Regions from separate parts of the Rhizobium sp. AG855 genome, predicted to be linked through region 3. Evidence: predicted binding sites of a transcription regulator. Region 3 holds the regulator's gene; each other region holds the start of a gene.
What was found. Region 3 encodes PhoB, which activates phosphate uptake and scavenging genes when phosphate is short. Its sites were predicted from a motif close to TGTCATNNANCTGTCAT; they were not measured.
Positions count from the first base shown of each region.

Region 1: a site for PhoB is predicted at 4,372-4,388, ahead of DFO46_RS17970 (DUF2794 domain-containing protein). Genes of this name have one in related genera too.
Region 2: a site for PhoB is predicted at 1,761-1,777, ahead of DFO46_RS04055 (DUF47 domain-containing protein). Genes of this name have one in related genera too.

Region 1 is NZ_RAQG01000004.1:229,223-236,407, reverse strand. It holds gene pdxY (pyridoxal kinase PdxY) at 1-99, shown strand, start outside; gene DFO46_RS17990 (carbonic anhydrase) at 168-821, shown strand; gene DFO46_RS17985 (lytic transglycosylase domain-containing protein) at 934-1,755, opposite strand; gene DFO46_RS17980 (aspartate-semialdehyde dehydrogenase) at 1,927-2,961, opposite strand; gene DFO46_RS17975 (GNAT family N-acetyltransferase) at 3,395-3,946, shown strand; gene DFO46_RS17970 (DUF2794 domain-containing protein) at 3,950-4,348, opposite strand; gene DFO46_RS17965 (LysR family transcriptional regulator) at 4,457-5,395, opposite strand; gene chvE (multiple monosaccharide ABC transporter substrate-binding protein) at 5,569-6,639, shown strand; gene mmsA (multiple monosaccharide ABC transporter ATP-binding protein) at 6,755-7,185, shown strand, end outside.
Region 2 is NZ_RAQG01000003.1:829,286-836,470, reverse strand. It holds gene DFO46_RS04065 (hypothetical protein) at 78-341, shown strand; gene DFO46_RS04060 (branched-chain amino acid ABC transporter substrate-binding protein) at 524-1,630, shown strand; gene DFO46_RS04055 (DUF47 domain-containing protein) at 1,803-2,447, shown strand; gene DFO46_RS04050 (inorganic phosphate transporter) at 2,447-3,451, shown strand; gene DFO46_RS04045 (DNA methyltransferase) at 3,514-6,915, shown strand; gene DFO46_RS04040 (rhodanese-like domain-containing protein) at 7,073-7,185, shown strand, end outside.
Region 3 is NZ_RAQG01000003.1:3,184,550-3,191,734, forward strand. It holds gene DFO46_RS15660 (GcrA family cell cycle regulator) at 1-58, shown strand, start outside; gene DFO46_RS15665 (DJ-1/PfpI family protein) at 217-1,392, opposite strand; gene DFO46_RS15670 (helix-turn-helix domain-containing protein) at 1,365-2,387, shown strand; gene phoB (phosphate regulon transcriptional regulator PhoB) at 2,465-3,148, opposite strand; gene phoU (phosphate signaling complex protein PhoU) at 3,177-3,890, opposite strand; gene pstB (phosphate ABC transporter ATP-binding protein PstB) at 3,937-4,698, opposite strand; gene pstA (phosphate ABC transporter permease PstA) at 4,758-6,113, opposite strand; gene pstC (phosphate ABC transporter permease subunit PstC) at 6,110-7,185, opposite strand, start outside.

The sequences.
Region 1 (7,185 bases), on a different contig from region 3:
ACCCTGGAGAGCGACTCCGGCAGCCTGTCCACCCCGATGGCAATGGTCCAGATGCGTCGGCTCATGCACCCGGCTCAGCGGCCGCGCAAACCAGGCTGAACCGGACGGATACCCTTCGAAAACACGCACGGTTGCCTTGAAGGCGCATGCGCTGTAAGCGGATAGCCATGAGCAGCTTTCCGTCTACACTCCTCAGCGGTTATCGCAATTTCATGAGTGGTCGCTATGTCGACCAGCGCGAACGCTATCGTGTCCTCGCAGAGCAGGGACAAAAACCCCATACGCTCGTTGTCGCCTGTTGCGATTCCCGCGCGGCACCTGAAATGATATTCGATGCCGATCCTGGCGAGCTCTTCGTCGTGCGCAACGTCGCCAACATGGTGCCGCCCTACGAGCCCGACGGTCAATATCATTCGACCTCGGCTGCCCTCGAATTTGCTGTGCAGGCACTGCGGGTCAAGGATATCATCGTCATGGGTCACGGCCGGTGCGGCGGCATCAGCGCGGCTCTCGACCCCAATGCCGAACCGCTTTCTCCCGGTGACTTCATCGGCAAGTGGATGAACCTCGTGGCGCCGGCCGCCGAGCAGATCCAGGGCAATTCGGTGATGACCGCTGTGGAACGTCAGACTGCGCTGGAGCGGATCTCGATCCGCAACTCGATCAGCAATCTCAGAACATTTCCCTGCGTGAAGATCCTGGAAGAGCGCGGAAAGCTGCGTATCCATGGTGCCTGGTTTGATATCAGCAATGGCGAACTTTGGCTGATGGACCCTCAGACGCGTGACTTCGTCCGCCTGGACGGTCAAGAAACCGCCTGAGGCGACGGAAGGCGAATTTCTTCGCTCACATCGATCAGAAACCCACGATCTGGACGGAAGGTGTTTGCGCAGACAAGCCGGCGCGACAGGGTCCCGTCGCGCCTCAGTCAGCTTATTCGGCGTCGATGCGGGCACCGATATAGGCAATAGCCTGTTGGTAGACGGTGGCCGCATTCCAGCCTTGGATGGCCGCAAAATTGGGCTCACCCTGCTGGTAGCCAGCACCGGCCTGCCAACCATGACCCTTCAGGAAATTGGCGGTCGATGCCAGCGCATCAGCCTTGGAATGCACAAGGTCGATATGGCCATTGCCGTCACCATCGACGCCAAAGCGGACGACATTGCGCGGCAAGAACTGGGTCTGGCCGATTTCGCCGTGGGCAGCACCCTTGGCATTGATGTCAAGATTGCCGGCCTGTACGAGTTCGAGCGCAGCACGGAACTGGTCGGTGAAGAATTCACTGCGGCGGCAGTCAAAGGCAAGCGTTGCGACCGCCGAAAGCGTATGCTCCTTGCCGAGGAAAGAACCGAAACCGGTCTCCATACCCCAGATCGCAATCAGCGGACCGGCGGGCACGCCATAACGCTGTTCAATCCGCGCGAAGAGAGCGGCATTGCTCTTCTTCATGCCTTTGCCGCGGTTGATGATCGTCTGCCCGCCACGCTTCTGCATAAACTGGTCGAAAGACAGCTTGAAGCTCTTCTGACCACGGTCAGCGCTGATCGTGCTGCGGCTGTAGCTGATGGAGCTGAAAACCTGGTCCAACATACGCGGGCTCAACCCGCTACCGGCGGACTGTTCCTTGAAGGCCTCAGCCCACTGTTCGAACCCGGCGGAAGTATTGCTGCAGGCGGCAGCCAAGGCCGAACCGGACCCAGCAAATACGGACACCACTGAAATCAGGGCTGCGGACAAAGTAAAGTTCAGACGCATTCAGGCCTCGTCATTGACTGTTTTGAGTGGGGCGCACCATGGCAGCGAAACATGATCCTGTCATCAATCAACCCCTAATGAAGCACCAACCCTGCTTCAAAATGAATCACATTCCGATGAGACAGAACGATTTCCCGCCCGGCCGGAGGCCGGGCGGGAAGTGTCACGCCATCACTTGGAGGCGTTACGCGGCGTAATCAAGCCACGGTTCAGCAACAGTTCGGCGATCTGGATCGCGTTCAGGGCGGCACCCTTGCGCAGGTTGTCGGACACGACCCACATATTGAGACCATTTTCGACCGTCGCGTCTTCGCGAATGCGCGAGATGTAGGTCGCGTCTTCACCGGCGCATTCGACGGGAGTGATATAGCCACCGTTCTCGTGCTTATCGATGACGAGGCAACCCGGCGCTTCGCGCAGGATTTCGCGCGCCTGATCAGCAGTGATCTCGTTCTCGAACTCGATGTTGACCGATTCCGAATGGCCGATGAAGACCGGAACGCGCACAGCGGTGCAGGTCACCTTGATCTTCGGATCGAGCATCTTCTTGGTCTCGGCGAGAACCTTCCACTCTTCCTTCGTATAGCCGTCTTCCATGAAGCTATCGATGTGCGGAATGACATTGAAAGCGATGCGCTTGGTGAACTTCTTGGCTTCCACCGGATCGGCGACGAAGACGGCGCGCGTCTGGGTGAAGAGTTCGTCCATGCCTTCCTTGCCGGCACCGGACACCGACTGGTAGGTCGAGACAACGACACGCTTGATCTTGGCAAAGTCATGCAGGGGCTTCAGCGCCACAACGAGCTGAGCGGTCGAGCAATTCGGGTTGGCAATGATGTTGCGCTTCTTGAAGTCGACCACGGCGTCCGGATTGACTTCCGGAACGATCAGCGGCACGTCGGCGTCGTAGCGCCAGGCCGACGAATTGTCGATCACGACGCAACCCTGGGCGCCGATCTTCGGCGACCACTTCTGCGAGATGGTGCCGCCGGCGGACATCAGGCAAATGTCGGTCGTCGAGAAATCATAGTGCTCCAGGTTCTGAACCTTGAGAACCTTGTCGCCGAAGGAGACTTCGGTGCCCTGCGAACGGGCGGACGCCAGTGCGACAACTTCCGAAGCCGGAAAGCCGCGTTCGGAGAGGATGTTCAGCATTTCGCGACCGACATTGCCGGTGGCGCCTACGACTGCAATCTTGAAACCCATGTCAATGCTCTCTTTCTGTCTCTCCGCGGATGGTGAGGAGGAGGACTGCGACGGGTGCGCAACCTTCCTTGTCCCCGGCCGTGCCGGGGAGAGAGCGGTGGCCGAAGACGTCAGACGGTTTTCGTCGTCGTTTTGGCCTTGGTCGTGGATGCGAGAGAAATGCATGCGCCACCGGCAGCGGCGTGCTGCAGGTGGTTTGAGACCGCGAAGGGTTGCCCGAAAGCGTGCATGAACCGAATTCCTCTTCGCGGCGAGGGATTACAAGGTTTTTGCGGCGAGTCAAGCCGCGCGAGGAACGCCGGTGACGAAATCGCGAACCCAGGAGCGATTGGAAGCGACCCGGCGTGCTATCCGCCTGTCCCCATGACATTTCGCGGGCTTGCCCGGATTTCCCACCCATGGAACAAGAAGGCGTTTCTGCTCGGAGCATTGCATGGTCCTCGCTATCCGCGACTTGACACTCGAAGACCTTCCTTCAGTCACGGCCATCTATAAGGATGCCGTGCTGACGGGGACGGCGAGTTACGAACTTGATCCACCAAATCTCGCTGAGATGACGGGCCGTTTCACAGCGATTACCGCCAAAGGCTATCCCTATTTGGCCGCTATAGACGAAGCTGGCACGCTTCTCGGTTATGCCTATGCATCAGCCTTTCGCACGAGGCCGGCCTATCGCTGGCTGGTCGAGGATTCGATTTACGTGGCTGAAAAGGCGCGTGGCCTTGGTGTCGGCAAGGCGCTCCTGGAGGGACTCGTGGCGCGCTGCGAAGCGCTCGGTTTTCGCCAGATGGTCGCCGTCGTCGGAGGTGCGAGCGAAGCCTCGGTCGCGGTCCACCGCTCCTGCGGCTTCACATTCGCCGGACGACTCGATGGCACGGGCTTCAAGCATGGGCAATGGCTGGACACCATCTTCATGCAACGACCGCTCGGCGAAGCCCAGGCCACCAAGCCGGACCTATCGAGCTATCCCGGAACACTTGCCTGACGGTTAGTCGAGGGCTTTCAGGCTCTTGTCGAAGACCTTGAGAACCTGCTTCAGGTCATGTCCACGTTTCAAGATTCGTCCGTCGGTGGCGACCACTGAAAATGCCCCCTGCTTGGCAGCTAGCTTCGGATTTTTCTCGATCCGGTAAAGCGGAAATTCGCCGGCGCGCTTGAAGACGGAGAAGACCGCCTTGTCCTTCAGGTGGTCAATCGCGTAGTCCCGCCAATCGCCTTCCCCGACCATGCGGCCGTAAATCCAAAGGATTGCATCCAGTTCGCGGCGATGAAAGGTGACGGGGAGTGGATCGAGAGACTGTCGATATATTCCCAGGTCGACAACGCTCGCCGGGCTCTTGTCGGCACCATCGACTTCATGGCGCTGCCCTTCGGTCTGCTCGGTCATCAATGCTCCTCGAGCTTTCATTCATGACGGACAGATGACAGTGTGCCTGACATAGCCAAAATTGCAAGCTTGCGAGCCTTTCGTGAGCCACGGGCGCACCCGTTATGCTCAACGTCCGCGGTTGAGGAACCGGCTCAGCAAGAGATCCCGGAGCCGGGCCGCAATTGGTGACAGGCGCTTACCGTTCACCGTGATCAGGTGGTAGGGCGTGACCACGATCGGCGTATCGAGCTTGAGCGTGCAAAGGTCACCGACTGGCGTCTGCCGACAGAGAAGATCCGAGACTTCACGCGACATCGGCGCGATCGCGTTGGACGAAGCGAGCATGGCGATCATCACCAGAAGGGACGTCGTATTGACGATGTTGCGTGGAATGGGCGCGCCTTCCTCGATGAACACACTCTCCACGGCGTGACGCAATGGAGTGCCCGGCGCCTGCATCACCCAGGGAAAATGTGCCATGTCGGAAACGTTGAGACGATCGACGTTGGCCAGAGGATGCGTGCGGTGAACGACGATTTCGACTTCTTCCATCGTCGCACCCTCGACATGGAACTGGCGTGCATCAATCCCCGGCGGGATACGTCCGAGTACGAAATCGTACTGCCCCGACAAGAGGTCGCGGATCATCTCGCTGCTGGAGGCCACGTCGACATGAATATCGACGGTGGCAGCTTCCGCCTTCAGCGCCTTGATCGCTGGCACGACATAGCCAACGGCACCGCCGGTCACCGCACCAACGCGCACCTTGCCCGTCAAGCCTCGGCGAATCGCGTCCACCTCCCGCGCTGCTTCGCGTATTTCCTCCAGCACGTTTTGTGCTCGCCGGATCAGCGCACTGCCGACTGCGGTCGGCTCCATGCCTTTCGGCGTCCGCACGAAGATCGGAGAACCGACATACCGCTCGATCTCGCCCAACATGCGGGAAGCTGCAGGCTGCGTGAGAGCAAGTGATTGAGCTGCAAGACTTAATTGTCCAAGCTCGGCAATCGAGCTGACGAGGCTGAAGTGCTTGGGCTGCAATCTGTAAATGTGGTTCTCTGCCATGAACGATATATCAACCACGGTATGCAGAAAGTCAAAATATTCATTTGATCGGTATATGGGGCGCGATAAGAGTCCCAACGGAGCTGGGGGCTGCTGCGTCAGCCGCTCGTTCTTGTTTTTCAGCGAGTGCCAGGAGGAGCTTGGCCTCGCACGGTATGACCAGGGAGGTTACCATGAAGAAACTTGGAGCCCTGATTGCATCTTTTGCAATCGGTATCGCATCCTTTACACCCTTCGCCTATGCACAGGACAAGGGCGTTGTCGGCATCTCGATGCCGACCAAGACGTCGACCCGCTGGATCTCCGACGGCGAGACCATGGAAAAGCTGTTCAAGGAAGCTGGCTATACGCCGGACCTGCAGTTCGCTGACGACGACATTCCGAACCAGCTCGCCCAGATCGAAAACATGGTCACCAAGGGTGCCAAGGTTCTCGTCATCGGCGCCATCGACGGCACGACCCTGTCCGACATCCTGCAGAAGGCTGCTGATGCCGGCGTTAAGGTCATCGCATATGACCGCCTGATCCGTGATTCGGGCAACGTCGACTACTACGCCACCTTCGACAACTTCCAGGTCGGCGTTCTCCAGGCCACCAGCCTCGTAGAAGGCCTCAAGGCCAAGTTCCCGGACACCAAGCCCTGGAACGTTGAACTCTTCGGCGGTTCGCCGGACGACAACAACGCCTTCTTCTTCTACGATGGCGCAATGTCGGTCCTGCAGCCCCTGATCGACAGCGGTGAGATCGTCATCAAGTCGGGACAGATGGGCATGGATCAGGTCGGCACCCTGCGTTGGGACGGCACCGTCGCCCAGGCCCGCATGGAGAACCTCCTGTCCTCGACCTACACCGAAGACAAGCTGCATGGCGCCCTGTCTCCTTATGACGGCCTGTCCATCGGCATCCTGTCGGCTCTGAAGGGCGTTGGCTACGGTTCTGGCGACATGACCATGCCGGTCGTGACCGGTCAGGACGCCGAGCTGCCCTCCGTCAAGTCGATCCTGGCTGACGAACAGTACTCGACCGTGTTCAAGGACACCCGCGAACTGGCAAAGGTTGCCGTTTCGATGGTTGATGCGATCATGGGCGGCAAGACCCCTGAGATCAACGACGAAAAGACCTACAACAACGGTGTGAAGGTCGTTCCGTCCTACCTGCTGAAGCCTGTCGCCGTTGACAAGGCCAATGCCAAGGACGTTCTCGTCGGCGCCGGCTACTACACGGCCGACCAGATCGACAAGTAATCCTTCGGGTCACTCTCGGGTCCGCGAGTTATCGCGGGCCCATTTTCTATACGCATTGAAGGAGCTCGCGCCTTTGGCTTGACCTGTGTCGCCAATGGCTGCCGGAATTCTGCCCATGGACAACATCATTCTCGAGATGCGCGGCATCACAAAGACATTTCCGGGCGTGAAAGCGCTGGACAATGTCAGCTTCAAGGTGCGCGAGGGCGAAATCCACGCGCTCGTCGGCGAAAACGGAGCCGGCAAGTCAACCCTGATGAAGGTACTCAGCGGCGTCTACCCGGCCGGAACCTATGACGGCGACATCTTCTATGATGGCGAAGTGCGCCGCTTCAGCACGATTTCCGACAGCGAAGAGCTTGGCATCATCATCATTCACCAGGAACTGGCCCTCGTGCCGCTCCTATCGATTGCCGAAAACATCTTCCTCGGCAACGAAATCGCCAACAGCGGCGTCATTCAGTGGCCTCAGACCTTTGCGCGGACGAAAGAGCTGCTGGCGAAGGTGGGTCTGAAGGATAGCCCCTCCACCCGCATCACCGATAT
Region 2 (7,185 bases), 2.4 Mb from region 3:
GTAGCACACCCGGCCCTTTCCGCTTCCGACATCAGGTCTGGAGCGACTTGTCCGGGTCAGGTCCCGGGAGGATTTCCGTGGTCGACCTCTTCAAGCGCATGTTCGGTAAAGACGCATCCGCCAATTTCACCCCTGCTCAGCCAGAACCGGCCGCCGCTTCTGCGGCCCGGGCCGATGAAGCACGCCTCGCCGCCCGCCGTGCCCAGATCAGCAATGATCTCTTCGAACTGCAGCAGATCGCCATGGCGGAACTGGCGCTCCGCCGAGAGCAGGATGCCGCAGCCGCCAAGGCCGGCTTCGAGGCAGAAGACGGCGTCGGCGGCCGCATCCTGACCGTCTGAGACACGGCCGCCATCGCCGGTTTCCAATCCGCTCCGAGAAAGCTGTGGCGTCTTCGCGCACCATGCCGTCAGGGCTTTTGCCGCACTCCGTTTTTGTCTAAAGCAATCATGGGGAGCAACAAAAGAACCCTGATGGCGTCAAAACCGGCAGAGATCGGTCGCGCAGACCCAAGGAGACGGACATGAAATTTCAACTTCTCGCCAGTGCGGCCCTTGCCGCGCTGATCGCCACCGCACCAGCCGCCCGCGCCGAAATCGTGCTCGGCCTGATGGCGCCGCTGACCGGCCCGCTCGCCGCCGTTGGCGCGCAGATCAAGAACGGCGCCGAAACCGCCGTTGAGGAAATCAACAAGAAGGGCGGCGTCAACGGCGAACAGCTGAGCCTGAAGATTGCCGACGATGCCGCCGAACCGAAGCAGGGCGTTTCCGCCGCCAACCAGCTCGTCGGAGAAGGCGTGCATTTCGTCGTTGGCCCGGTCACGTCAGGTGTTGCCGTTCCCGCCTCCAGCGTTCTGGCCGAAAACGGCGTGCTGATGGTCACCCCGACCGCCACCGCGCCCGACCTCACCGCCCGCGGCCTGACCACCGTCTTCCGCACCTGCGGCCGTGACGACCAGCAGGCCGATGTCGCCGCACAGCTGGTTCTCGCCTCCTACAAGGACAAGAAGATCGCCATCCTCGACGACAAGGGCCAGTACGGCAAGGGCCTTGCCGATGCCTTCAAGACCGCGCTCAATGCCGGCGGCGTCACGGAAGTCTTCCGCGACTCCCTGACCGCAGGCGAAAAGGATTTCGGCGCGCTCGTCACCCGTCTGAAGTCGGAAGGCGTCGAAGTCATCTATTTCGGCGGCTACCACCCGGAAGCCGGCCTTCTGGTGCGCCAGATGCAGGATGCTGGCCTGAAGGCCCAGCTGATCGCCGGTGATGGCCTGTCGAACAACGAATATGTGACGATCGGCGGCGACGCTGCCGAAGGCACGATCTTCACCAACGCCGCCGACGCGCTGAAGAACGAAGACAGCAAGGCCGCCGTCGCCGCGCTCCAGGCGAAGAACGTGCCGGCCGAAGCCTTCACGCTCAACGCCTATGCCGCTGTCGAAGTGATCGCCGCCGGCATCACCAAGGCCGGCAGCGCCGACGATGCCGAAGCCGTGGCAACGGCCCTGAAGGACGGCTCGGAAATCCCGACCGCCATCGGCAAGCTGACCTATGGCGAGACCGGCGACCTGACCTCGCAGAGCTTCGCCGTCTACAAGTGGGAAGGCGGCAAGACCGTCGCCGCGGAATAAGACGTCAACATCGAGAATGAAGAAGGCGGCCGGCAACGGTCGCCTTTTTTTTATAACTCATCCCCAGGCAATGCGAAAAATCCGGCAATTCCGGCCCGCCCGGCGGTTTCCTTTGTCCCGTCGCCCTTTTATGACAGCCGCATGACATTTCCGTGAAAAGGTCCGGAACCCGATGCTCAGCCTGTTTCGTAAAATGCTTCCCCGTGAAGATCGTTTCTTCGACATGTTCGCCGCCCATGCCAAGACCGTGGTCGGCGCGGCCGAAGCGCTCGGCGCCCTGTTGCAGGGCCAGGACATCGAGGGCAATTGCAAAAGGATCGTCGCCCTTGAGAATGAGGCCGACGACATCACCCGCGAGGTGTTGCAGGCCGTGCGCCGCAGCTTCATCACCCCCTTCGACCGGGGTGACATCAAGGACCTGATCCAGTCGATGGACGATGCCATCGACATGATGCACAAGACGGTGAAGACCGTCCGCCTCTACGAACAGACGAGCTTCGATCCGCGCATGCAGGAAATGGGTCGAGCCATCGTCGAAGCGGCCCACCTGATTGCCGAGGCGGTTCCGCTGCTCGACAAGATCGGCCAGAACCACCAGCGCCTGACGCAGATCGCCGAAGACGTGACCCGTGTCGAGGGTCGCTCGGACGAACTGCATGACGAAGGCCTGAAGGCGCTCTACCGCACCCATCGCGACAGCGGCAATGCCATGGCCTATCTCATCGGCACGGAAATCTACGGCGAACTCGAAAAGGTCCTCGACCGCTTCGAGGACGTCGCCAACGAGATCAGCGGCATCGTGATCGAGAACGTCTGATGGAAGCGACGCTTGCGTTCCCGCTGCTCGTCGCCCTGATCGGCATCGCGCTCTTCTTCGACTTCCTGAACGGCCTGCACGATGCCGCCAATTCGATCGCGACGATCGTGTCGACGCGGGTGCTCAAACCGCAATTCGCCGTCGCCTGGGCGGCCTTCTTCAATTTCATCGCCTTCCTCTTCTTCGGCCTGCATGTCGCCGAAACGCTCGGCAAGGGCATCATCGATCCGGCCATCGTCTCGCCGGCAGTGATCTTCGCCGCCCTGATGGGTGCGATCATCTGGAACATCGTCACCTGGATCTTCGGCATCCCCTCCTCCTCCTCGCATGCCCTGGTCGGCGGCCTGGTGGGTGCAGGCCTCGCCAAGGTCGGCTTCAGCGCCATCGTCTTTGCCGGGTTGTCGAAAACGGTGCTGGCGATTTTCCTCTCGCCGATGATCGGCTTTCTGCTCGCGCTCGTCCTCGTGCTGATCGTCTCCTGGGTCTTCGTCCGCCAGACGCCCTTTGCCGTCGACAACACCTTCCGCGTGCTGCAGTTCATCTCCGCCTCGCTCTATTCGCTCGGCCATGGCGGCAATGACGCACAGAAGACCATGGGCATCATCGCCGTCCTGCTCTTCAGCCAGGGTTATCTCGGCCCGGAATTCCACGTGCCCTTCTGGGTGGTGATCTCCTGCCAGTCGGCCATGGCGCTTGGCACGCTGTTCGGCGGCTGGCGCATCGTCCACACCATGGGCTCGAAGATCACCAGGCTCAATCCGATGCAGGGTTTCTGCGCGGAAACCGGCGGCGCGATCACCCTGTTTGCCGCCACCTGGCTCGGCATCCCGGTTTCGACCACCCATACGATCACCGGCGCCATCGTCGGCGTGGGCGCAGCAAGGCGCGCAACCGCCGTGCGCTGGGGCCTCGCCGGCAACATCGTCATCGCCTGGATCGTCACCCTCCCCGCCGCAGCCCTGATCTCCGCCACCTTCTATCTCCTGGCCGATCTGTTCGGCTGAACCCGTTGCGTCTTGACCCGCGACGGCTATGATCCGGCGAGCGACAAAAAGACGAGGGAATCGTGACCGTGCAAGCAGGGGTCGAGGCGTTCATCACGCGCTGGCAGGGGCAGGAGGGCGGCCAGGAACGGGCGAATTACGCGCTTTTCCTCACCGAACTCTGCGATCTCCTGGAGCTGCCCCACCCCGAACCGGCCTCTGCCGCCCATGAGGACAACGACTACGTCTTCGAGCGGGCGGTGAAGGAGACCGGCCGCGACGGCGCGAATTCGCAGAAGCGGATCGACCTCTACAAGCGAGACTGCTTCGTTCTGGAGGCCAAGCAGAGCCGACTGTCGGGCGACAAGAAGCTGCCGGAGACACCCCAGCTGCCTGGCCTGGAAAGCACCCCGCGCGGCCGCCGCCAGAGCGCCAACCGCGCCTGGGACGTGCTGATGATGAATGCCCGTGCGCAGGCCGAAAACTATGTGCGCCTGCTGCCGACCTCTCACGAGCCGCCGCCCTTCGTGCTGGTTGTCGATGTCGGCCACGCGATCGAGGTCTATGCCAATTTCCGCCGCGACGGAAAGGCCTATGACCAGTTCCCCGACCGCCGCTCCTTCCGCATCTATCTGGAGGAGCTGCGCGATGAAAACGTACGCGCCCGGCTGAAAGCGATCTGGACCGATCCCCTGTCGCTCGACCCGACCCGCCACGCCGCCAAGGTGACGCGCGAGATCGCGACCCGCATTGCCAAGGTGTCCAAGGCTCTGGAGGAGCAGGGGCACCAGACCGAAGAGGTTGCGATGTTCCTGATGCGCACGCTCTTCACCATGTTCGCCGAGGATGTCGAGCTTCTGCCCAAAGACAGCTTCAAGGGGTTGCTGGAAGACTGCGCGCAAAAGCCGGAAATCTTCCCCGGCATGATGGGCGATCTGTGGAAGGCGATGGACGAAGGCGGCTTTACCGCGACGATCCGCGAGAAGGTGAAGAAGTTCAACGGCGAGTTTTTCAAGAACCGCCGGGCGCTGCCGTTGGCGAAAGAGGAGATCGGCGAGCTTGCGGCTGCTGCCCGGTACGACTGGAAGGATGTCGAGCCGGCCATCTTTGGCACCTTCCTCGAACAGGCGCTCGACCCCAATGATCGCCGCAAGCTCGGCGCCCATTACACGCCGCGCGCCTATGTCGAACGGCTTGTGATTGCCACCGTCATCGACCCCTTGCGCGCGGAATGGGACGCTGCCCGTTCCACCGCCGACCGGCAGAAGGCCGAGGGCAAGGCGGATGCGGCGGTCAAGACGGTGCAGGCCTTTCACGACCGGCTTTGTGATACCCGCGTGCTCGACCCCGCCTGCGGCACCGGCAATTTCCTCTATGTCTCGCTGGAGCTCATGAAGAAGCTCGAAGGCGAGGTGTTGGAGGCGCTGGTCAATCTCGGCGGACAGGAGGGCCTGGCGCTCGAAAGCCACACCGTCGACCCGCACCAGTTCTTGGGCCTCGAGGTCAATCCCCGCGCCGCCGCCATTGCCGAGCTGGTCTTGTGGATCGGCCATCTGCAATGGCATTTCAAGAACCGGGGCGTGGCGCCATCAGAGCCGATCCTCAAAGCCTTCCACAACATCGAGAACCGCGACGCGGTGCTGCTCTGGGACGGCTATCCGCTTCCCCAGGTGAAGGACGGCGTCGAGTGTTATCCCAATCCGCGCCGGCCGAAATGGCCGGAGGCTGATTACATCGTGGGCAACCCGCCCTTCGTCGGCGGCAAGGATATCCGTGCCCGCATGGGCGGCGCTTATGCCGAGGCGCTGTGGAAGGCGCACAAACACATGAACGACAGCGCCGATTTCGTCATGTACTGGTGGGACCGCTCTGCCGATATCCTGCTCAAACCCAAGACCCGGCTGAAACGCTTCGGCTATGTCACCACCAATTCGATCAGCCAGGTGTTTCAGCGTCGGGTGATGGAGCCCTATCTCAACGCCAAAAAGCCGCTCTCGCTCACCATGGCGATTGCCGATCATCCCTGGACCAAGGTCACGCGCGACAGTGCGGCCGTGCGCATCGCCATGACGGTGGCGCAGGCCGGAAAGCTGGATGGACGGCTGATGGAGGTGACGGCGGAGGAAGGGGTCGAGACCGACAGTCCGGTCATTCTGTTCGAGGAGAAGATTGGGCGGATCAATGCGGATTTGACGGTGGGAGTGGATCTGGCGTCGGTGATACCGATGAGAGCCAATGAGGGACTATCTTCTCGAGGGATGGCTCTTCACGGCGGCGGCTTTATCGTGACACCTCAACATGCAGAGTTTCTTGGCCTTGGGCGGCGTGACGGCGCTGAAAAAGTGATCAAGCATTATCGCAACGGTAAAGATCTGGCCGCCCGTGCGCGCGGCGTCATGGTCATCGATTTGGATGGTTTCACCGAGGAAGAAGTCAGGCAGAAATTCCCGGAGATTTACCAGCACCTCTTGGTAAAGGTGAAGCCGGAACGTGACACGAACAACGAGCCATATCGACGTTTGAATTGGTGGCTCTTCGGTCGACGGAATACGGAGACACGCGGCTTCCTCGCGAATCTCCCGCGCTATATCGCCACCGTTGAAACATCCAAACACCGTGTCTTCCAGTTCCTCGATGCGTCCATCCTGCCGGACAACAAGTTGGTCGCCATCGGTTTGAGCGACGGTTTCCCACTCGGTGTCCTCTCCTCTCGCTTTCATGTCCCATGGGCTATGCGCACCGGCGGCTGGCTCGGCGTCGGCAATGACTCCGTCTATGTCAAATCGCGCTGCTTCGACCCCTTCCCCTTCCCCGATGTTTCCGAGGCCCAGAAAGCCGCGATCGGGGCGATTGCCGAAGAACTCGACGCCCATCGCAAGCGCGTGCTGTCAGACCATCCGCATCTGACGCTGACCGGTCTCTACAATGTGCTGGAACGGCTGAAGGCGGGTGCCAAACTGGACGATCTCGACACCAAGGAGCGCCGCATCTTCGACGACGGTCTGGTGCTGATCCTCAAGGAGTTGCACGAGAAGCTCGATCTGGCCGTGGCGGACGCCTATGGCTGGCCGGCGGATCTGGCGGAAGAAGAGGTGCTCGCCCGGCTCGTTGCCCTGAACAAGGAGCGGGCGAAGGAGGAAAAGCGTGGGCTGGTGCGCTGGCTGCGGCCCGACTACCAGATCCCGCGTTTCGGCTCCGACAAGGAAAAGGCCGAACAGCTGGAGGCCGATCTCGGCGAGGTCATTCTGGAAGCCGTTTCCGGCCCGAAGCCGGGCTTCCCCGCCGACGAACGCGACCAGACGGTGGCGATCCACGCCGCGCTGCTCTCGGCCGAGGGGCCGCTCGATGCGCTTTCGATTGCGCAAAGCTTCAAGCAGGGCCGCAAATGTCTGCCCGCTGTCGAAGCGGTGCTCGCCGCCTTCTTCCGCATGGGGCTGGTGTCGAGTGTCGAGGGGAAGAGTTTCAGCCTGCGCCGCGCAGCGTGAGCCTTACCCTTCCCCCTGCGGGGGAGGGTCGGAGCCTGGCAGGCCTTTTGCCACCGGTGCCTTCACTGGGCCGGAAGGTGCCTCCACCACAGCAGCCCGTGACAGACGCGTTTGATGCGTTATGCTGGCCTTGCGGGTGAGCGACCGGGAGGACGACATGCGGAAGGGCTTCAGGGACTTGCTGGCGGAGGCCGAAGCGCTGGTTGAGGCGGTCGACACCGCTGAGGCGGCGCGGCTGCAGGTGAGCGACAACGTCGTCTTCATCGATCT
Region 3 (7,185 bases):
CTATCACGCGAAGCTCGCCTACCAGCCGGTCAGCGAACGCCGCAAGGCCGCACGCTGATAGCAGACGCATCGAATACCGGACGGGCCCTTCGGGGCCCGTTTTCGTTTCGCCTTTGAGACATGAAGAAATCTGCCCAAGCTCATTCTCTGCTCAACGGACATGGTCTAAAGGCCTTTTGCCTTTGCAGAGAAGACGAACTTCGTTGGGTCGAGCCTTCATTTTTCGTATTCGAGTTGAAGTGCCACGACGTCCTTTGTTCGTTTTCCATAACGCTTCTCGATGTCGTCAAGCGCCTGGTCAAACTGCCCCAAAGCCGGTTCATCTAATATGGTAATGGCTGCCTCACCGGCGGGAGTTCGGTCCGAAATGAGATGAAGGCCGTAATGCGTACGAACCGAAGCGGCAGAGGAGGTCGCGACGACCTTCGAACGATAGGTTCTCGACCAGGCGTCGGATACAAGCGCAAGTGCGACCTCGTTGACACCGGGAAAGACTGCAACGTCCAGGGTTTGATGTCGCCAGAAGGCCAGATAGTTCCACATGATCAAGCCAATCCTGCCGCTTGTCACGTGGAAAGAGGCGCTATCGTGTTCGGGGCTCCATGCCAGCGGTCCGAGAGCCGTTACCCCGAAATGCGCAGCCGTCGCACTTGCGGTACGCTCATCGGCGATGCCTTCGACAAGTGCGAGGCTGGCCGGGAGGGAGGCCGTGACGCCGGTCGTCGTCATGACGTTCTGATCGACCACATATCGCTTGTTTTGCACCCAGACCGCTTTGGGATATCGAGCTGCGATTTTGTCCATCGCATACCAGTGCGTGGTGGCCTGTCGCCCATCGAGAATACCGGCCTTGGCAGCGACCCAGGCGCCTTCACATATCGACATGATGAAGGCCCGGCTTCTGTATTGCCGCGAAACCCATTCGACGATCGCTTCATTTTCGCTGTCATGCAGGGCGGGGATGACGACGATGTCGGCTCCTTGCCGGTAACGCCTGTCGAATTCCGCGATCGTCATGTCTGCCTCAATGGTGAGCGCCGGCATCAACGTCACAGGACCAGGTTTGCTGGAAACGATGATGACGTCGGCCACGTCAGCTTCCTTCAAGACACCATAGGGGACGATGAGGTCCGTCGTCTCCGTCCCGGCATTATCAGCCACGATTGCAACAAGAGGGCGCAGCCGCCCGGCTTTGGGTTGAGGCACTTCCACGCCAGAAACTTCTGGAGCGGATTGTGACGACAATGTCGCTCCCGCCAAGATGCAACTCAATGCGAGCGTCGCAAGGATAAGGCCTGGTCTGATCACAGTCATCTCCGGATTGCTTTCCAGACGCAGATTACCGGTGTGGAGGGCTGGCCAAAATGTCAAACATATCGCAATTTGAGCCAATGATGATGGGCGTCTCTTCACACCGGAAGATTGCGTTTATTGGCTATGATGGTGTCCAGGCACTGGATGTCGTCGGGCCGATGGAAGCGTTTGCGATTGCCAACCAGCATCTGACGGATGCCGGGCAATCCTACGAAATCATCCTCGCATCTCCCTTGGGCGGGCCGGTATCCTGCAGTGGCCTGACTGGCCTGAGTCTGGGGGGAGCGATCGCCTTGCGGGATCTCCCCTCCGACCTGGACACGATCATCGTTCCCGGAGGCAGCGAAGACGCGCTTCGCGATCTGATTTTCAACTCGGACCTGCTGCCTTGGCTGTCCACTCGGATCTCGGCAACCCGTCGTCTGGCCAGCGTCTGTACCGGAGCCTTTGTATTGGCCGCCGGCGGCTATCTTAATGGCAAGAGGGCGACCACTCATTGGGCTTCGGTCGCACTGCTCGAAAAACTCTGCCCACAGGCTGTCGTCGAACCAGATGCAATCTTCGTCGCGGATCCGCCCGTTTTCACATCAGCAGGCATCACCGCAGGCATCGACCTTTCGCTGTCGATGATCGAAGCCGATTTCGGCCACAAAGTTGCTCTGGCTGTGGCCCGTCAGATGGTTCTTTTCATGCGGCGCCCAGGAGGGCAGTCGCAGTTCAGCAGCAGCCTTGCCATCCAAAGCGACGTGGCGCCTCGCTTGCGATCGCTCCTCCACGATATCATCGGGAATCCGGTTGGCGACTTCTCGGGCCCGGCCCTCGCGGCGCGATGCGGAATGAGCGAACGCAGCTTTTCGCGCGCCTTCCGCAAGCAGACCGGAACGACGCCTGCGCAGTTCGTCGAAACCATCCGGATCGATCGAGCGAAGCTACTGCTGGAAAGCTCGGATTGGCCGCTTGCACGAATTGCAGAACGATCCGGTTTCGGCAGCTTGGATACGCTTCACAGGGTTTTCCAGAAGCGGTTGAGTATCACGCCCTCTTTTTACCGCGAACGTTTCGCAACGCGCTGATCAAACAGCACTTTATTCGCAAAGCCCTGATGTCTCAGCCGGTGGGAGCCCTCCGAACACATATCCTTCCGGGCAAATCATGCTTCCATGGAGTAGCCCGCGCCGCGAACGGTGCGGATGACATCCTGCATGTTGGAGAAGTTCAGAGCCTTGCGCAGACGCCCGACATGCACGTCGACGGTGCGTTCATCGACATAGATATCGTGGCCCCAGACGCCATCCAGCAGCTGCGAGCGAGAGAAGACGCGACCGGGCGATGTCATGAGGAACTCGAGAAGGCGGAACTCGGTCGGGCCGAGGCGAACTTCGCGGCTCTTGCGATGAACGCGATGGGTTTCGCGATCAAGCTCGATGTCGCCGCAACGCAGGACGCTCGACAGCACTTCGGGCTTTGCCCGTCGCAGCATCGCCTTGACACGGGCCATCAGTTCCGGCGTCGAGAACGGCTTGACGACATAGTCGTCCGCACCCGTCGCCAGACCGCGTACCCGCTCGCTTTCCTCGCCACGCGCCGTCAGCATGATGATCGGCAGGCGCTCGGTCTCCGGACGAACGCGCAGGCGCCGGCAGAGCTCGATGCCGGAAACGCCCGGGAGCATCCAGTCGAGGATCAGCAGGTCCGGCACCCGTTCCTGCAGACGGATCTCGGCCTCGTCGCCGCGCAAGATCGTCTCGACCTCGTATCCTTCCGACTCCAGATTGTAACGCAGGAGCACGCTCAGCGCCTCCTCGTCTTCGACGACGGCAATTTTCGGCTGCATCAAACCATTACCTCGCTGCGGCCACGGCTCATTCGTTGATCGCGCCGACGGAAGACGTCAGGTCTTCCTTCGGGCGTTCGCCTTCGGGAACCGCACCGGTGGTCATGTAATAGATCGTCTCGGCGATGTTCGTTGCGTGGTCGCCGATGCGCTCGATGTTCTTGGCGCAGAACAGAAGATGCGTGCAGCTGGTGATGTTGCGCGGATCTTCCATCATGTAGGTCAACAGTTCGCGGAACAGCGAGGTGTAGATCGCATCGATCTCCTCGTCGCGGTCACGGATCGACTTCGCCTTCTCGGCAGAGCGAGTCGTGTAGACGTCGAGCACTTCCTTGAGCTGGGCGAGTGCCAGGTCGGAGAGATGTTCGAGGCCACGGGCGAGCTTGCGCGGCACGCCCGTTGCCTGGATGGCAACGACACGCTTCGAATTGCTCTTGCCGAGATCGCCGACGCGCTCAAGGTCGGCGGCGATGCGAAGGGCACCGATGATTTCACGAAGATCCGATGCGACCGGCTGGCGCTTGGCGATGGTGACAACGGCCTTTTCGCCGATTTCCTTTTCCATCGCGTCCATGACGACGTCGTCGGAGATGACCTTCTGGGCGAGTGCTGCGTCGGAATTGACCAACGAACGTACGCTTTCAGCGACCATCTGCTCCGCAAGACCGCCCATCTCGGAGATGCGGCGCATCAGAAATTTCAGTTCCTCGTCGAAGGCCGAATAGATGTGTGAGGAAGCCATAGCCTAATCCTTGATGTTGAAGAGAGCCTGATGTGACCGAGAAAACTCAGCCGAAGCGGCCCATGATGTAGTCCTGCGTGCGCTGGTCGTCCGGGTTGGTGAACATCTTGTCGGTGTCGTTTTCTTCGACGAGCTCGCCCAGGTGGAACATGGCCGTGCGCTGGGAGACGCGGGCAGCCTGCTGCATCGAGTGCGTGACGATGACGATCGTGTAGTTCTCGCGCAGTTCGTGGATCAGTTCCTCGACCTTGGCGGTCGCGATCGGGTCGAGCGCCGAACAGGGCTCGTCCATCAGGATGACTTCCGGGCTGACGGCAACCGCACGTGCGATGCACAGGCGCTGCTGCTGACCACCGGACAGACCGGTGCCGGCGGCATCCAGGCGATCCTTGACTTCGTTCCAGAGGCCGGCCTTCTGCAGCGCGGTCGAGACGATCTCGTCGAGATCGGCCTTGTTCTTGGCCAGACCGTGGATACGCGGGCCGTAGGCGACGTTTTCGTAGATCGACTTCGGGAACGGGTTCGGCTTCTGGAAGACCATGCCGACCTTGGCGCGGAGCTGCACCGGGTCGACCTTGGTGTCGTAGATGTTCTCCGCATCGATCAGGATGTTGCCCTCGACGCGGCAGCTCGCGATCGTGTCGTTCATCCGGTTGATGCAGCGCAGGAAGGTCGACTTGCCACAGCCCGACGGGCCGATGAAGGCGGTCACAGAGCGCGGACGGATCTCGATGTTCACATCCCGCAGGGCCTGCTTCTCACCGTAGTAAACCTGCACGTCGCGTGCGGTGATCTTGGATTCAGTCATGATTGGCGCTTTCGTCGTCGTCATCTTTGTCGAGAGATTGTTCATCATCATACACCCCCTTACCAACGACGCTCAAAGCGGCGACGAAGAATGATTGCTACCAGGTTCATCAGGATCAGGAAGACCAGGAGGACGATGATGGCGCCGGAGGCGCGCTCCACGAAAGCCGGGTCACCGCGCTGGGTCCAGTTGTAGACCTGCACCGGCAGAGCCGAAGCGGGCTGGAAGAACCCGTCCGGCGGACCGGAGGGGAATTCCTTGACGAAGGCGACCATGCCGATCAGGAGCAGCGGTGCGGTTTCGCCGAGCGCACGGGCCAGGCCGATGATCGCGCCGGTCAGGATGCCCGGCATGGCGAGCGGCAGCACGTGGTGGAAGATCGACTGCATCTTCGAGGCCCCGACGCCGAGCGCGGCATCGCGGATCGAGGGCGGGACCGCCTTCAGCGCCGAACGGGTGGCGATGATGATCGTCGGCAGCGTCATCAGGGTCAGCACCAGGCCACCCACCACCGGTGCCGATTGCGGCAGGCCGATGAAGTTGATCAGCACGGCAAGACCCAGGATACCGAAGACGATGGAGGGAACGGCCGCCAGGTTGGCGATGTTCACTTCGATGAGGTCGGTAAACCAGTTCTGCGGCGCAAATTCCTCAAGATAGATCGAGGTGGCGACACCGATCGGCAGCGACAGGACCAGCACGATCAGCATCATATAGGCCGAGCCGATGACGGCGATGCCGAGGCCGGCCGCTTCCGGACGGGTGTCCGATGCATCGGGGGCGGTGAAGAAGGCCCAGTTGAACTTGGTCACCAGGATGCCGGCCTGCTTCAGCGTGTCGGCGAGCACGAGCTGCTCGGGCGAAACGTTGCGGTCGAGCTTGGCGCTCTCCATCGTCACGCGGCCCTTGTAGTAGCCGTCGATGCGGCCGGCGGCGAGCAGGTCGAAGGAGACCGTCTTGCCGATGACCGACGGATCGGCCAGCACGTAGTTGCGCAGGTTGGCCGGGCCATCCTTGGAGATCAGTTCACCAACCGTCTTGGGCGTCAGGCCTTCTGAGGCCAGCCCCTTGGCGGCGATTGCGTCACCTAGCGCCTTTTCGATCAGCGGTGTGTAGCCGAAGGTCGAGACCTTGGCGATGGCAGCGCGATCACCGGTGCCGGACGGATCGAGCTTGGCCGGATCGAGATAGACATCGATCGTGATATAGGTCTGCTGGAAGGACGACAGACCGTTCGACAAGATCGAGGCGAGCAGACCGACGAGCGCGATGATGCCGAATGCAACGGCAGCCTTGCCGATGAGGCGGAAGCGAGCTTCCGCCGCGTTGCGCTTGCGGGTGCGTTCGTCGAGGTTCAGGAGAGACTTGGGCTGCCCCTTTGCTGCGGGGGCTCCGAATGCGGTGAGGTCGGTCATTCGTACTGCTCCCGGTACTTACGGACAATGTAGAGGGCGATCACGTTCAGAAGGAGCGTGATGACGAAAAGGGTGAGGCCGAGCGCGAAGGCGACCAGGGTCTCTGGGCTTGCGAATTCGGTGTCGCCCGTCAGCTGGCTGACGATCTTGACGGTCACCGTCGTCATGGCCTCGAAGGGATTGAGATCGAGCTTGGCCGAGGCACCGGCCCCGAGCACGACGATCATGGTTTCCCCGATCGCGCGGCTGGCCGCCAGAAGCACGGCACCGACGATGCCCGGAAGGGCGGCCGGCAGAACGACCTGCTTGATCGTCTCCGACTGGGTGGAACCGAGCGCATAGGAACCGTCACGCAGCGCCTGGGGCACGGCATTGATGATGTCGTCCGACAGCGACGAGACGAAGGGGATGATCATCACGCCCATGACGAGACCGGCGGTCAGGACGGACGAAGACGAGCTTCCGAGGCCGAGCGGCTGGGCGAGCCAGTCGCGCAGGAAGGGACCGACCGTGACGAGCGCGAAAAGGCCGTAGACGATGGTCGGAATGCCGGCCAGCATTTCGATCGCCGGCTTGACGATGCTGCGGGTCTTCGGGCCTGCATATTCCGACAGGAAGACTGCGATCATCAGGCCGATCGGAACCGCGATAACCAGCGAGATCAGCGAGACGTAGAAGGTACCCCAGAGCAGCGGCAGGATGCCGAGGTCGGAGCCACCGCGGAACTGCGGGTTCCAGACCGTCGAGAAGAAGAAGTCCTGCGCCGGATAGATGGTGAAGAAGACATAGGTTTCGACAACCAGCGAGCCGACGATGCCGACCGTGGTCATGATCGCCACCAGCGAGGAGATCATCAGGATCGCCTTGACGAAGCTCTCGCTGATGTTGCGCGCCCGGAGCTCGGGGTCGATGCGGATGTAGGCAAGCGGCAGGGCACCGATGGCGAGCGCAAACACGGCGATGGTCATCAGAAGTTGGCTGAAGTCGATATCAGCACGATAAGCCTTGGCGGCCTCGAAGACTTCGGCTGGGACATCCGCGCCGAGCGCGATGCCGACACCGGCCAGGCGGC